One region of the Rhizobium sp. SRDI969 genome, then DNA from elsewhere that is predicted to be linked to it. Evidence: predicted binding sites of a transcription regulator. Region 1 holds the regulator's gene; the other holds the start of a gene.

Region 1 (7,878 bases):
CATGCAGGATGAAGATGCGGTCCATGGCGCGGGCAAGCACCGGATTGACCACATATTCCTCGCAAGGCACGGCAAAGCACATGCGCAGGAAGTTCGAGGCATAGTCGAGGTCGTTCTTCGGATAAACGAAGGGCTGGCCGATATGGTACTTGTAGGCCATGGCGGCAAGCGTCGGCATCTTGGCGATCATGCGCAGGCTGGCGACCATGCGCTGGTGCGGATCGGTGATGTCGGTGGAGTCGTGATAGAAGGCCGACAGCGCGCCGACGCAGCCGCACATGACGGCCATCGGATGCGCATCGCGGCGGAAGCCGGTGAAGAAGCGGCTCATCTGCTCGTGCACCATGGTGTGGTGCGTGACGCGATAATCGAAATCCTTCTTCTGCACGGTGGTCGGCAGTTCGCCGTAAAGCAGCAGGTAGCAGACCTCGAGGAAGTCGCCATGCTCGGCGAGCTGCTCGATCGGATAGCCGCGGTGCAACAGGACACCTTCGTCGCCGTCGATGTAAGTGATTTTCGATTCACAGGATGCCGTCGAGGTGAAACCCGGATCGTAGGTGAAGGAAGCCGTATTCTTGTAGAGGGCACCGATATCGATGACGCTCGGGCCGATCGTGCCGCTTTTGACAGCAAGGTCGACAGACTTGTCACCGATTTTTATTGTAGCGCTTTGATCCGTCATGCTGATCCTCCGAAATGGCGGTGGCGCCATAAAAGCGCCATAGGGGTTAAGCGTCCTCACCGATAGCTATATGATCGCGAAGCTAATGCCAAGTTACCGTGACGGCATTTTGTGCATTGCGGTATCACCTTTTAGGCACTGCAGCGATGAGCCGCACGCATATCGGAAGCCGATGATTCAACTCGTCTTTTGGCGCTTGCGATTTTCCCTCGTATTTCAATCGATTATGCTTGCCGGATTTGATCGGAGGTTGCATTCTGGCCGCCTTCGCAGCTGGGCTTGGGCGGCACATGCAGGAGTTGACCACAGTCGAATTGCGGCCGGAAGCAGGCGAAGGCCTCGCCGACTCCGCCGGTTTTTCTCCACCTGTCATGGTGACGCGCCCGACAAGAACGCAGTCGACGAGCCCCTTGCGGCACCGGCTGCCGGCAGCAGCCTCGCAATCGCTGCGTATCGGCATGCGGATGCTGAGCGAAGAGGCGGACCACGGCCGTCTGCTGCTTGTCTCGCCTGTCTTCCTCGGTGCCGGGTCAGCCTTCTGGTTTCTCGCGGCATCGGACTTTCCGCTCGTTGCATCGCTGCTCTGCCTGTTGCTGCTGATCGTCGCCGTTCTCATCGCCAGCCGCAGCCGGGCGGCATTGCGGGCAACGCTGCTGGCGCTTGCACTTGTGGCCTGCGGCATGGCCTCCGCGCAGCTCGAGAGCTGGCGGGCTTCGACCGTGATCCTCGATTCCGCCGTCACGACGACGGTGACCGGCCGTGTGGAACGGCGCGAAGGCGACGGTCGCGGCCGGTGGCGCTACATTCTTGCCGTCACCGGTACGGAGGCGCCGGAAGTGAAGCGGTCGCCCGAACGCATAACTGCGATCACCCGCGGCGCAGACGCGCCCATCGAGATCGGTGATATCATAACCGGCAGGGCGCGGCTGACGCCGCCGGCAGGTCCAGCACTTCCTGAGCTCAACGACTTCTCCTTCGGTGCCTATTTCGATGGAATCGGCGCGAACGGCTTCTTCTACGGCGCGCCGTCGAAGGTCGACTGGCAGGCAGGTCCGCAGGCGGCAAGATCGACGTGGGAAGCTCTGCTCGAAGGGCTCTACCGGCTGCGCAGCGGCATTGGCGACCGCATAAGGTCGATCTTGCCTGGCGACACCGGCGCTTTCGCCGCTGCTCTGGTGACGGACGAGCGGCGCGCCATCTCGAATGAGACGACGGAAGCGCTGCGCCAGTCCGGCCTGGCTCATATCGTCGCCATCTCCGGCCTCAACATGGCGCTGTCGGCCGGTATCTTCTTCGTTGGGTTCCGGATGTTGCTCAGCCTCTTTCCCGGCGTCGCTGAGGCCTATCCGACGAAGAAGATCGCTGCCGCCGGCGCGCTCATCGCCGTGACCGCCTATTTCCTGATCTCGGGCTTTGGGGTCTCTGCCGAACGCGCCTTCATCATGATGGCCATCATGTTGATTGCCGTCTTCTTCGACCGGCCGTCGATCAGCCTGCGCAATGTCGCGCTCTCCGCGCTCGTCATCATCGCCATTTCGCCGTCCGAGGTCTTGGGTCCGAGCTTCCAGATGTCCTTTGCCGCGACATTGGCGCTGGTCTCGGGCTATCAGCTGTGGAAGGACCGGCGCGTCCGCGAAAACGCCTTCCTCAAGCTGCCGATCATCAGGCCGGTCGTTACGGTTGCGGGTTTCTTCGGCGGCGTCTTCCTGACGTCGCTGATCGGCGGCTTTTCAACCGCGCTGTTTTCGATCGAGCATTTTCATCGCCTGACCGCCTATGGCCTGCCGGCAAACCTCGCGACGATGCCGATCATCTCCTTTATCGTCATGCCGGCCGGGCTGCTGGCGATGCTGCTCATGCCTTTCGGTCTGGATGTTTGGGCCTGGAAGGTCGTCGGATTCGGCCTCGATCTGGTGATCGCGGTCGCAAAGACGGTATCCGGCTGGGGCGGCAATATCGACGTTGGCCGTTTGCCCGGCTGGTATTTCGCGGTCGCCGTGGCAGGCTTTCTTCTGCTGACGCTGCTCCGGACGCGACTGCGCCATTCCGGCACATCGATCATCGCAGTCTCGACGCTCATCCTGTTCCTTCTACCGGTTCCCCGGCCGCCGGATCTGGTGATTTCGGAGGATGGCAATCTCGTCGCGGTCGTCGAGGCGGCAGCAATGGCGTCCAACCGTGAACGACCGCCGGATTTCATCTTCGACCAATGGCAGAGAGCGCTGGTCCTGCCGACGCATGATCCGCCGAAGATGCTGGATGGTCCTGCTATCCCGCCGGAGGGAGAAGACCGCCGCGTCAGGCTTTCCCGCGATCAGCAGACCGAAGCGAGGACCGCGATGCGTGCAGCCGCAGCGGCCGGTGAAGCAAACCGCTTTTCCTGCGTCAAAAAGGCCTGGTGCACATCAAGGCTTGGCAATGGCCAGGTCGTGGCCGTCATCGACAATGCCGCCTATCTCGGCCCCGCATGCGACGCCGCCGATATCGTCGTGACGTCGGTCCGCCTGCGCTTCAACAGCTGCCGCTCAGGTGCGACGCTCTTCACCGGTGAAACGCTGCGCAGGACCGGTTCCGTCGAGTTGCGCTTCACGAACGCCGGCCTGGAGGTGGCAACCGCATTCGATGCATTGTCGCGGCCATGGATGCGCCATCGCGCCTATGACTGGCGCAGCAATAGTTTTACCGAGCCCGGTCTAGCCAAGGTCAGTGATAGCGGCGAATAAGACCGACGAGCTTGCCCTGAACCTTGACACGGTCCGGCCCGAAAATCCGGGTCTCGTAAGCCGGGTTGGCGGCTTCGAGCGCAATCGAGGCGCCCTTGCGGCGGAAGCGTTTGAGTGTCGCTTCCTCGTCGTCGACGAGAGCAACGACGATGTCGCCAGGACTTGCGGTGCTGCCGTTGCGGATGATCACGGTGTCGCCGTCAAAGATGCCGGCGTCGATCATCGAATCGCCCTTGACCTCCAGCGCATAATGTTCACCGGAACCGAGCATGTCGGCCGGAACGACGATGTCGTGGGTGTTGTTCTGGATCGCCGAGATCGGAACACCGGCGGCGATGCGGCCCATGACCGGCACGGAGACCGAGTTGCCGTTGTCGGCGACGGGTTTTGCAGGGGCAGGAGCGGCGACCGGCTGTGGCTTGCCGAGGCTGCCCTCGATGACGCTCGGCGAAAAGCCACGCCGCGGCTGGATGCTGGGGCTGTAGGCCTCCGGAAGCTTGATGACCTCGATCGCGCGGGCCCGGTTCGGTAGGCGGCGAATGAAGCCACGTTCCTCGAGCGCTGTAATCAAGCGATGAATCCCGGACTTCGAAGCGAGGTCCAGGGCATCCTTCATTTCGTCGAAAGATGGCGGAACGCCGGATTCCTTCATGCGCTCATGAATGAAAAGGAGAAGCTCCTGTTGTTTGCGCGTGAGCATCGACGTTGTGACCTCGTGATTGAAACAAATCCAGAACAGACACTATATGTTCCATATGTGTTCCGCAAGTAGCTAAATTTCCGTAAAACTTGGAACCAACTCGTCGAGATTCTTATTTTCATTCGCCGGATTGGACACATGTCTTGCATTGAGGGTGGCGCTGTCGCACATCTCTTGCCGATTTGAGGAGGGATATGATGAACACGCATTCCACCAAACCGTACCCGCTGGATCATGTCGTGCTGCCGGTCGTCGACATCGATCTGGCGCGCGAAAGGCTCGGCAAGCTCGGCTTCACCGTTGCCGCCGATGCGCGCCATCCCTTCGGAACGGAGAATGCCTGCGTCTTCTTTGCCGACAAGACCTATCTGGAGCCGCTCGGGATCGCGAGCGTCGAGGAGAGCGAGGCATCGGCGCGACGAGGCAATGTCTTCACCGCTCGCAACCGGGCTTTCCGCTTCCGTTGCGGCGCGGAGGGGCTTTCGGCGGTGGCCTTCGGCAGCAAGGATGCCGGCATCGATCATCAGGATTTCGTCGGCAACGGGTCGAGCGCCGGGGAGATGCTGCAGTTCAACCGGCCGATGACGATGCCGGACGGCTCCGAGACGATTGCCGGCTTCAAGCTGGCTTTTGCCGGCGACCTGCGCGCGCCTGATCTCTTGCTCTTCACCGTCGAGCGTATCAATCCGCTGCCGGCCGACCGCGCCGCGCTGGAGACGCATGCCAATGGCGTGACCGGCATAACGGAGATCGCGCTTTGCGCGCCGGAACCGGCCGCATTCGCTGCCTTCGTCGGCCTTGCAGCGGCGCAATCGGCAGTCGAGAAAACCGGTTTCGGCGTCAATGTCGCGGCGTCAAATGCGAAAATCGGTCTGATGACGCCGGAAGGGCTGGAGGCCTATTTCGACATCGCCGGCTCATCCGCAGATCGCGGCCTGCGCGGCCGGGCAATCCTCTTTGCTGTTGCCGATCTTGCCGTGACAGAAGCGCATTTGGCTGCTAACGGGGTGACATACACGCGCAAGAACAATCGCATTCTGGTGAAGCCCGCGCCCGGGCAGGGCACGCTCTTCGCCTTCGAGGAAACACGATGAGCACTGATACGAATTCCGACGTCAGGGTCGGCGAAGGCCAAGGCCAGGTCACCTTTTCCAATACCGGCCGCCTGTCGCTAATTGCCGGTCCCTGCCAGATGGAGAGCCGCGACCACGCCTTCATGGTCGCCGGCACGCTGAAGGAGCTTTGCGGAAGGCTCGGCATCGGCCTCGTCTACAAGAGTTCCTTCGACAAGGCGAACCGGACCTCGCTCTCGGCCGAACGCGGTATCGGGATCGAAAAGGGCATGGAGGTCTTTGCCGACCTCAAGAAGGAATTCGGCTTTCCCGTCCTGACCGACGTTCATACCGCCGAACAATGCGCCGAGGTGGCAAAGATCGTCGACGTCCTGCAGATCCCGGCCTTCCTTTGCCGCCAGACCGACCTTCTTATTGCCGCGGCCAAGACCGGCCGCGTCGTCAACGTCAAGAAGGGCCAGTTCCTCGCTCCCTGGGATATGAAGAACGTTCTGAAGAAGCTCAATGCCAGTGGCAATCCGAACGTGCTGCTGTGCGAGCGCGGCGCCTCTTTCGGTTACAACACGCTGGTTTCCGACATGCGTTCGCTGCCGATCATGGCGGCGATGGGCGCCCCCGTTATCTTCGATGCGACCCATTCCGTGGCGCAGCCGGGCGGGCAGGGCGAATCCTCCGGCGGTCAGCGGGAATTCGTGGAAACGCTGGCGCGCGCAGCGGTGGCTACCGGTATCGCCGGCGTGTTCGTCGAAACCCACCAGGACCCCGACAATGCACCTTCCGACGGCCCCAACATGGTCTATCTCAAGGACATGCCGCGGCTGCTTGAAAAGCTACTCGCCTTCGATGCGGTCGCCAAGGCTTGACGTTCAACAGCCTGACATGATCGTGCTATAGGCGAGATCCGAACACGGTCCGAAGGGCTGGAAATTGCAGCATTGTAATTTGCACGCCTTCGACTAAGACAGGTTTCGAACCGACTTATCACCCACCGAGCAGGAAGAACCCATGACTGCAATCACCGATATCATCGCCCGCGAGATTCTCGATAGCCGTGGCAACCCCACCGTCGAAGTCGATGTCTATCTCGAAGATGGCAGCATGGGCCGCGCGGCCGTTCCCTCGGGTGCCTCGACGGGCGCGCATGAGGCGGTCGAACTGCGCGACGGCGGCAAGCGCTACTTGGGCAAGGGCGTCGAAAAGGCGGTCGAAGCCGCCAACACCGAGATCTTCGACGCGATCGGCGGCATCGACGCCGAAAACCAGATCCAGATCGACAACATCATGATCGAGCTGGACGGCACGCCGAACAAGTCGCGCCTCGGCGCCAACGCCATCCTCGGCGTGTCGCTCGCCGTCGCCAAGGCTGCCGCCCAGGCGTCCGGCCTGCCGCTCTACCGCTACGTCGGCGGTGCTTCCGCCAGCCTGCTGCCGGTGCCGATGATGAACATCATCAACGGCGGCGCCCACGCGGACAACCCGATCGATTTCCAGGAGTTCATGATCCTGCCGGTCGGCGCCGATTCGATCGCCGAAGCCGTGCGCATGGGTTCGGAAGTCTTCCATACGCTGCGCAAGGAACTTGCTAGCCAGGGCCACAACACCAATGTCGGCGACGAAGGCGGTTTCGCACCGGGTCTGAAGAGCGCGCCGGAAGCCCTCGACTTCATCATGAAGTCGATCGAGAAAGCCGGCTACAAGCCGGGCGACGACATGTGCCTCGGCCTAGACTGCGCCTCGACCGAATTCTTCAAGGATGGCAAATACGTTCTCGAAGGTGAAGGCCGCACGCTGGAATCGGGCGCCATGGCCGAATATCTGGCCGAGCTCGCCGGCAAGTATCCGATCATCTCGATCGAGGACGGCATGGCCGAAGACGATTGGGACGGCTGGAAGACGCTGACCGACCTGGCTGGCAAAAAGACCCAGCTCGTCGGCGACGATCTCTTCGTCACCAACTCCGCCCGTCTTCGCGACGGCATCCGCATGGGTGTTGCCAACTCGATCCTCGTCAAGGTCAACCAGATCGGCACGCTGACGGAGACGCTCGATGCCGTCAACACGGCGCACAAGGCGGCCTATACCGCCGTCATGTCGCACCGCTCCGGCGAAACCGAAGATTCGACCATCGCCGATCTCGCGGTCGCCACCAACTGCGGTCAGATCAAGACCGGCTCGCTGTCGCGCTCCGACCGTCTTGCCAAGTACAACCAGCTGATCCGCATCGAAGAGGGCCTCGGCCCGCAGGCCCAGTATGCCGGCCGCTCGATCATTCGCGGCTGATCGGATCTGATTTCCAATGGCTTGACCCGCGCCTTCCCGTGAACTGACCCCCGAAGGTTGGATGTCCAACTTTCGGGGGTCAGTTCACCGGCGCGGGTTTTTTATTGCCCGATTTTTTGAGTCAACGAACGGTTAATCTCTGCGCGCTAGATTGAACGAATTGGTAATGCGTTCAAGAGCATGCGTGTATGTGGACAAAGCATCATAAGAAGAGAAAGATCGGTCGCTTCGTCATTCCGGCCATGACGGTCGCCTTCCTTTCCTATTTCGGTTATCATTGCATCCATGGCGATTACGGCCTGCGCGCGACGGAGACGTTCGAGCATCAGCGTGTTGCGCGTGAAAAAGAGCTTGCAGTCTTGAAGGCGAAGCGCGAACATCTGGAAAATCAGGTCGCGCTGCTGAGTGACGGTTCGCTCG
Region 2 (7,878 bases), 2.3 Mb from region 1:
AAAAACAATAGGGGAGCGGAACATGAGCAGAGTGGCTTTGGTCACCGGGGGCACACGCGGCATCGGCGCGGCAATATCCATGGCACTGAAAAATGCCGGATACAGGGTCGCTGCCAGCTATGCCGGCAACGACGAGAAGGCCAAAGCCTTCCACGACGTTACCGGCGTTCCGGTGTTCAAATGGGATGTTTCGGATTACCTCGCCTGCGGCGAGGGAATTGCCAGGGTCGAAAGCGAGATCGGTCCGGTCGAAATCCTCGTCAACAATGCCGGCATCACCCGCGACGCGATGTTCCACAAGATGACGCAGCAGCAATGGCACGAGGTGATCAATACCAACCTCACCGGCCTGTTCAACATGACGCATCAGGTCTGGACCGGCATGCGTGACCGCAGCTTCGGCCGTATCGTCAATATCTCGTCGATCAACGGGCAGAAGGGCCAGATGGGCCAGGTGAACTATTCGGCGGCCAAGGCGGGCGATCTCGGTTTCACCAAGGCGCTGGCCCAGGAAGGGGCGAACAAGAACATCACCGTCAACGCCATTTGCCCCGGTTACATCGGAACGGAAATGGTGCTTGCCGTGCCGGAGAAGGTGCTGAACGAACGCATCATTCCGCAGATCCCCGTCGGCCGTCTCGGCGAACCGGAAGAGATCGCGCGCTGCGTCACCTTCCTCGTCTCCGACGATGCCGGTTTCATCACCGGTTCGACGCTGACGGCCAATGGCGGACAGTTCTTCGCCTAGACATTTCAGTCTTGGAGTCGACACTAGAGGTCAGATTCAAAGCAATTGGCGCGTCCGGCTGAACGCGCCAATCTCTGTTTATGGACGTCGCTGTGGCCGAACTCTGGCCGGCACTTTGCGCAGCGAGCGATCTTCGCTGCTGAGGACTGATATCGCGGTCGCCAGGAAAGCCGACGCGATGAGAACGGCGACGAGGGAATTCAGCAAAGTGTGAATCATGGAAACGTTTCCTTTCCGGTGCGCCGGGCGGCTTTGCCTGTCCGTTGCGCTCGCAAAGGAAATATGTACCTGGCCGTTTGGCGGCGGTAGATTTGACTTTCGCAACCAATTGTCAACATCGCGTTGACGGATGCGGCAGCCAAAGAAAAACGGGCGCCGAAGCGCCCGTTGGGAGTCCGAGATGTTTTTGCCGATCAGCAGCGGGCCTCGTAGCGGCGGCCATAGCGGTCGCGGTAGACGCAGTAGCCGCGGCGTTCGACCGAGTGGCCGATGAGTGCGCCGGTCAGGCCGCCGGCAACGGCGCCGACAGCGGCACCACCCCAGCTGTTGGTGACGACACCGCCGATAACAGCGCCCGTGCCGGCGCCGATCGCCGTGCCTTGCTCGGTCGCCGTGCAGGATGCCAAGGCGCCGACGAGGGCACCAATAAGAACAATCTTCTTCATCATGTCGTAACTCCCCAGGTTAGTTGGGCTTTAGATGCGGCCCATTAGTACAAGGATAATGATAATCACGAGAACTAGCCCTAAACCGCCGGAAGGTCCATAGCCCCAGCCACGGCTATAACCCCAATTCGGCAGGGCTCCGATCAAGAGCAGAATGAGGATAATAAGAAGTATTGTGCCAAGCATGGTGTGTTTCCTTCATCTCATCGGCAATTTGGATGGACGAGAAACACACATTGGCGATTTTTGTTCCCGGTTCAGCTCCGGAAATGTGACGGCGCCTGATTCACGGTTTAAGTTGCGTTATTTCCGGAAATTGCCACTATGGTTAAAAAGACATGTAAATACAATATGTTGCGGTGAACAAATCGGGAAAATCGCGATGTCGCCGATTCGTCAGCGATTCGTTCCGTGTTTGATCGGAATGCGATATTGGCCGCCTTGACTTAACGCCATCTGAATCCGGCTCCTGAAAGATTGATGCCGATGCGACGAGGCGGCGCGAAAGGATCTGCCGCCGATCCGCATCTAGCACCCGGACCTGAAGCCGCTACCAGATATTGTCGTGAACGAAAGGCGAAAACGGCGGAGTCAGCGATTCGTCTCCGATTCGTTCCGGCTTTGGTCGAGAGGTTAATTTCGGGCGGATTTTCGCCCGCTCAACATCGGGGCGGGAATCGTCACCCGCGACATCGAAAATGCAAACGGGAGAGAGTCTCATGATTCAGCATCTAGTGGGAAAAAGTGATTCAAAATCAATACTTAGCCGTGAACAAAAGCTGAATCAGCGGGAGTCAGCGATTCGTCGCTGATTCGTTCTCACGCTGTTCCGAATCGGACATTCGGGCATTCCGCACGACTCGCAAAGGTCGTAATCCCCGAGGCATTTTGAAATCTGCCCTTGCGTTTGCGGCGGCAGCTGTCCATGTGTTCTCTGCTTCCACCGAGGAGCCGAGATTTTCCTGGGGCCACCCGCCTCATTTGCATGGACCCATGACTCTGACTTCGCAGCCGATGATTCTGAGTGGGCGCGGTGTGACCGCGGTGCTCGGGCCGACCAATACCGGCAAGACCCATTATGCCATCGAGCGCATGGTCGCGCACGGGACGGGCGTGATCGGCCTGCCGCTCCGGCTGCTGGCGCGCGAGGTCTATACGCGGGTGGTGGAGAAGGTCGGCGTACGGAATGTGGCGCTGGTCACCGGCGAGGAAAAGATTTCGCCGCCCAATGCGCGTTTTTCCGTCTGCACCGTCGAAGCGATGCCGCGCGAGACCAAGGCCGCCTTCGTCGCGATCGACGAGGTGCAGCTCGCCGGCGATCTCGAGCGTGGCCATATCTTCACCGACCGCATCCTGCATCTTCGCGGCCGCGAGGAAACGCTGTTGCTCGGCGCGGCGACAATGCGGCCGATCCTGCAGCAGCTCCTGCCCGGCATCACTATCGTCGAGCGGCCGCGGCTTTCGCATCTTTTCTATGCCGGGCAGAAGAAGATCACCCGACTGCCGCAGCGCTCGGCCATCGTCGCCTTCTCCGCCGACGAGGTCTATGCCATCGCCGAGCTCATTCGCCGGCAGCGCGGCGGCGCGGCAGTCGTGCTCGGCGCGCTCAGCCCGCGCACCCGCAATGCGCAGGTGGCGCTCTATCAGGCGGGCGACGTCGAATATCTGGTGGCGACCGATGCGATCGGCATGGGCCTCAACCTCGATGTCGATCACGTCGCCTTTGCCCAGGACCGGAAATTCGACGGTTACCAGTTCCGCAATCTCAATCCGGGCGAACTCGGCCAGGTCGCCGGGCGTGCCGGGCGGCACGTGCGAGACGGGACCTTCGGCGTCACCGGGCAGGTCTCGCCTTTTGACGACGAACTGGTGCAGCGGATCGAAGGACACGAGTTCGACAACGTCAAGGTTTTGCAGTGGCGGACGACGGAGATGGACTTCTCCTCAATCGCGTCGCTGCGCGCCAGCCTTGAGGTGGGTCCGCGCGTGCCGGGGCTGACGCGGGCGCTGCCTGCGGTCGACCAGCAGGCACTGGAGCAGCTTTCGCGTTATCCCGAGGTCATCGATCTCGCCGACAGGCCCGCGCGCGTCGAAAAACTCTGGGAGGCTTGCGCGCTTCCCGACTATCGGCGTATCACCCCAGCACAACATGCCGATCTTATCTCGACCCTCTTTTCCGATCTCGTCCGCTATGGCACGGTGAACGAGCAGTTTCTTGCGGAGCAGGTTCATCGCTCCGATCGGACAGATGGCGAAATTGACACGCTTTCGGCGCGAATCGCGCAGATAAGGACCTGGACCTACGTTTCGAATCGGCCCGGTTGGCTTGCCGATCCGACACACTGGCAGGAAAAGACGCGGGAAATCGAAGATCGATTGTCCGACGCGTTACATGAAAGGTTGACGAAACGCTTTGTTGATCGCAGGACATCTGTGCTCATGAAGCGCCTGAGAGAGAATGCGATGCTGGAAGCTGAAATCAGTGTGAATGGCGATGTCTTCGTTGAAGGACATCATGTAGGGCAGTTGAGCGGATTCCGTTTCACGCCGGTGGCGGGAACGGACGGACCGGATGCCAAGGCGGTTCAGGCTGCGTCGCAGAAGGCGCTCGGGCTCGAGTTCGAAGCCCGGGCGGCCCGGATGCATGCCGCCGGCAACAGCGATCTGGTGATCGGTTCGGATGGGTTAATCCGTTGGCTGGGCGACCCGGTGGCGCGGCTTTCGGGCAGCGATCACATCATGCGTCCGCGCGTGATCCTGCTGGCCGACGAGCAACTGACGGGCAACGCCCGCGATCACGTTGCCGCGCGCATCGAGCGCTTCGTCAATCATCATATCAGCACGGTGCTGAAGCCGCTCGACGACCTGTCGCGCGCCGAGGACCTGCAGGGCCTCGCCAAGGGGCTTGCCTTCCAGCTCGTCGAGAATCTTGGGGTGCTGTTCCGCCGCGACGTGACCGAGGAGGTGAAGTCGCTGGACCAGGAAGCCCGCGCCTCCATGCGCCGCTACGGCGTGCGTTTCGGCGCCTATCATATCTTCGTTCCGGCACTTCTGAAGCCGGCGCCGGCCGAACTCATCACGCTGCTCTGGGCGCTGAAGAACGACGGTTTGGACAAGCCGGGCTACGGCGATCTCATTCCCGTGCTTGCCGCCGGCCGCACCTCCGTCGTCACCGATCCGAGCTTCGAGCGGATGTTCTACAAGCTCGCCGGCTTCCGTTTCCTCGGCAAGCGTGCCGTGCGTATCGACATCCTGGAACGGCTTGCCGATATCATCCGTCCGCTGCTGCAATGGAAGCCCGGTCAGAACAACCGTCCGGAGGGCGCCTATGACGGCCGCCGCTTCACGACGACGACGGCGATGCTGTCGATCCTCGGTGCGACACTCGAGGACATGGAAGAAATCCTCAAGGGTCTCGGCTATCGCGCCGATGCCGTGAAGGCGGAAGAAGCGTCGGCACATCTTGCGACGCAGGATGCAGCCTCAGCGCCCGCCGCCAGCGCGCAAGCGCCCGCGGAAGAAACGGCCGAAACAGCCGAAAAGGCCGACCACGACGATGCCGACGGCGCGGCAGAAGAGACTGCTGCCGAGCCCGCCGCAACCGAGGCGGCTTCGGCAGTCGCGGAGGCGCCCGTGGCGGAAGGGGTCGAAATCGCCGCTCCGGCCGAACCGATCGAGACATCCGCTCCTGCGGAAGCCTCTGCTGCCGGGGAAACCTCCGCTCCTGCGGAAGCGGTATCGGCTTCCGATGAAGCAGTACCTGCATCTGGGGAAGCCGGCGAGCCGGCGGAACCGAAGCCGGTTCTTCTGTGGCGTCTTGGCGGTCGCAACGACAATCAGCGCCAGGCGCGTGGCGGGCATGGCGAACGCCGTGGCGGCCAGGGCGAGCAGCGCGGTCAAAGCCAGGAGCGCGGCGATCGCAGTCGCCGGCCGGGCGGCGGTGAAGGCGGCGAGGGCAATCGCAATGGCGACGGCCGCGACAACAATCGCCAGAACCGCGGCAAGGACGGCGCAGGTCGCGATGGCGGCCGGCCCCAGCAGGCAAGAGGCGACCGCAACAACCAACCACGGGGCGATCAGCCGCGTGGCGACCGGCAGGAGCGTGGCGATCGCAAGGATCGCGGTGAGCGTAACGATCGTAACGACCGCAACAACAATCGTAGCGGCTCGCAGCCGCTGCGCTTCGAGGCCAAGCCACCGCGCAAGGAGAAGCCGATCGATCCGGATTCGCCTTTCGCCAAGCTTGCAGCTCTCAAGGAGCAGATGAAGAAGTAATCATGAGCGGGGAGACACAGCCGACAAGCGGTTCGCGCCAGCGCATCGACAAGTGGCTGTTCTTCGCGCGCATGGTGAAATCGCGCTCGCTGGCGCAGAGCCATATCCAATCGGGCCATGTGCATATCAACGGCGAGCGCTGCAGCCATCCGAGCCAGATGGTCAAGCCGGGCGACCGTATCGAGCTGACGCTGGAGCGGCGCGATGTCGTTCTCGTCATGCGCCTTGCCGGCGAGCGGCGCGGTCCTTACGAGGAGGCGCGCCTACTCTACGACGACCAATCCCCGTCACCGGATGAGGCAAAACGTCTCACGCTCTACGAGCAGGCGATCCGGGCGACCGGCGCCGGCCGTCCGACCAAAAAGGAAAGACGTGCAATCGACAGGCTGATGTCGGACGAGGATTAGAAAACTCTGTCTGCGGCGGCGGTTTTTGCAGATCGTTTATCCTTGAAATCCGGCGCTAAAGCCGATACGTCACTGACAACCTGCCGGAAGCGTGCTTGCCTCCCAAGCCTGCTCACGCTTTTCCTCCGGCACGGGGATAGGCGCGACGTTCCAGGTTGCCCGGCCCCATCCGCATGGAAATCCTGGAGTTCTTCATGACCTATGTCGTGACCGACAATTGCATCAAGTGCAAATACACCGACTGCGTGGAAGTCTGCCCTGTCGACTGCTTTTATGAAGGCGAGAATTTCCTCGTCATCCATCCTGACGAATGCATCGATTGCGGCGTCTGCGAACCGGAATGTCCCGCCGAGGCGATCAAGCCCGATACTGAGCCGGGCCTCGACAAATGGCTGAAGATCAACACCGAATATGCCACGATCTGGCCGAATATAACGATCAAGAAGGACCCGTTGCCCGAGGCCAAGGAAATGGATGGCGAGACCGGAAAATTCGAGAAGTTTTTCTCCGACAAGCCCGGTTCCGGCGATTGAGACAGCGCCTACATTCGGTCGCCGGATTCAGGCGACCGTCGGGAAAAACGTTTTAAAAGCTGCGTGAGGCATATGGGTGACATGTGTTGCCCGCATGACTCAAGCGAAGCAAATTATTGATTTCCTCATATTTTTATGATAGGTTTCGTCTACTGTTCCATTTGTGGCATGACGCATGCCCAAAACCATCACGAAAGCAAAACAAATCCGTACACGGTTTCCGTGACATATCAACGCTTTGAGCGCCGGGTCCCAAGATCGAGCGCAAGAAGTCTTTGCTTTTGCCCGATGGGACCAGAGTGAAGTCACCCGACGGATACTACCGTCTCACCCGGGCCTGACTGACCCGGCTCCGGCCGCCGCCGGAAGCGTAACAGGGAGTTTTTGAATAGAATGACGACTCAGCAGAAAAAGCCTTCTACAGCACGTCACGGCTTCAAGACCGGTGAATCGATTGTCTACCCCGCTCATGGCGTCGGTACCATCACCGCTATCGAAGAGCAAGAAGTTGCCGGCATGAAGCTCGAACTTTTCGTTATCGATTTCGAGAAGGACAAGATGCGTCTGAAGGTTCCCGTCGCCAAGGCCATGAGCATCGGTATGCGCAAGCTTTCGGAAACGGATTTCGTCGAGCGTGCTTTGAAGGTTGTGCAGGGCAAGGCACGCGTCAAGCGTACCATGTGGTCCCGCCGTGCCCAGGAATATGATGCGAAGATCAATTCCGGCGACCTGATTTCCATCGCTGAAGTCGTGCGCGATCTCTATCGTGCCGAGAACCAGCCCGAGCAGTCCTATTCCGAGCGCCAGCTTTATGAGGCTGCCCTCGATCGCATGGCGCGCGAAATCGCCGCCGTCAACAAGATGTCGGAAACAGAAGCCGTCCGCCTCGTCGAGACCAATCTCAACAAAGGTCCGAAGCGGGGCAAGGCGATCGAAGAAGACGATTCACAGGACGAAGCCGCATAAAGCGACCCTGTTTTTCCATCAAAAAACCCGGCCTTCGCGCCGGGTTTTTTTATTGGAACTTTTTTCCGACTGCCGCGTTTAGCATACGTAATTGCGGACTGCTCGTCGGGCAATGCCTCAGCGAGCGAACTGCTATTCCGTCAATGTTCGATGAGGAGCGGATCATGCCTTTTCTATATTGCCAATCCGGCAAGGTGAAGAAACAGGTCCAGCCCAGCCGTCTTACCGGCATATGATGAGAAATAGGGCCTCCCCCTGAAAAGTCCAGGGGCGAGGCTTTTATG

Evidence for each region. The regulator LexA, encoded in region 1, represses DNA repair genes until DNA is damaged. The targets are predictions, from matches to a motif close to TGTTCNNNNTGTGTTCNG.
Region 2: N2A41_RS21665 (helicase-related protein) is a predicted target of LexA. The motif match lies at 2,228-2,245, and genes of this name have one in related genera.

What each region holds. Positions count from the first base shown of each region.
Region 1 covers NZ_CP104035.1:1,812,782-1,820,659, forward strand. Annotated here, with positions in the region: gene gltA (citrate synthase) at 1-682, opposite strand, end outside; gene N2A41_RS09185 (ComEC/Rec2 family competence protein) at 973-3,405, shown strand; gene lexA (transcriptional repressor LexA) at 3,386-4,105, opposite strand; gene N2A41_RS09195 (VOC family protein) at 4,303-5,199, shown strand; gene kdsA (3-deoxy-8-phosphooctulonate synthase) at 5,196-6,041, shown strand; gene eno (phosphopyruvate hydratase) at 6,184-7,458, shown strand; gene N2A41_RS09210 (FtsB family cell division protein) at 7,647-7,878, shown strand, end outside.
Region 2 covers NZ_CP104035.1:4,375,221-4,383,098, reverse strand. Annotated here, with positions in the region: gene N2A41_RS21680 (beta-ketoacyl-ACP reductase) at 23-748, shown strand; gene N2A41_RS21675 (YMGG-like glycine zipper-containing protein) at 1,162-1,416, opposite strand; gene N2A41_RS21670 (DUF3309 family protein) at 1,444-1,599, opposite strand; gene N2A41_RS21665 (helicase-related protein) at 2,407-5,688, shown strand; gene N2A41_RS21660 (RNA-binding S4 domain-containing protein) at 5,691-6,095, shown strand; gene fdxA (ferredoxin FdxA) at 6,290-6,628, shown strand; gene N2A41_RS21650 (CarD family transcriptional regulator) at 7,022-7,594, shown strand.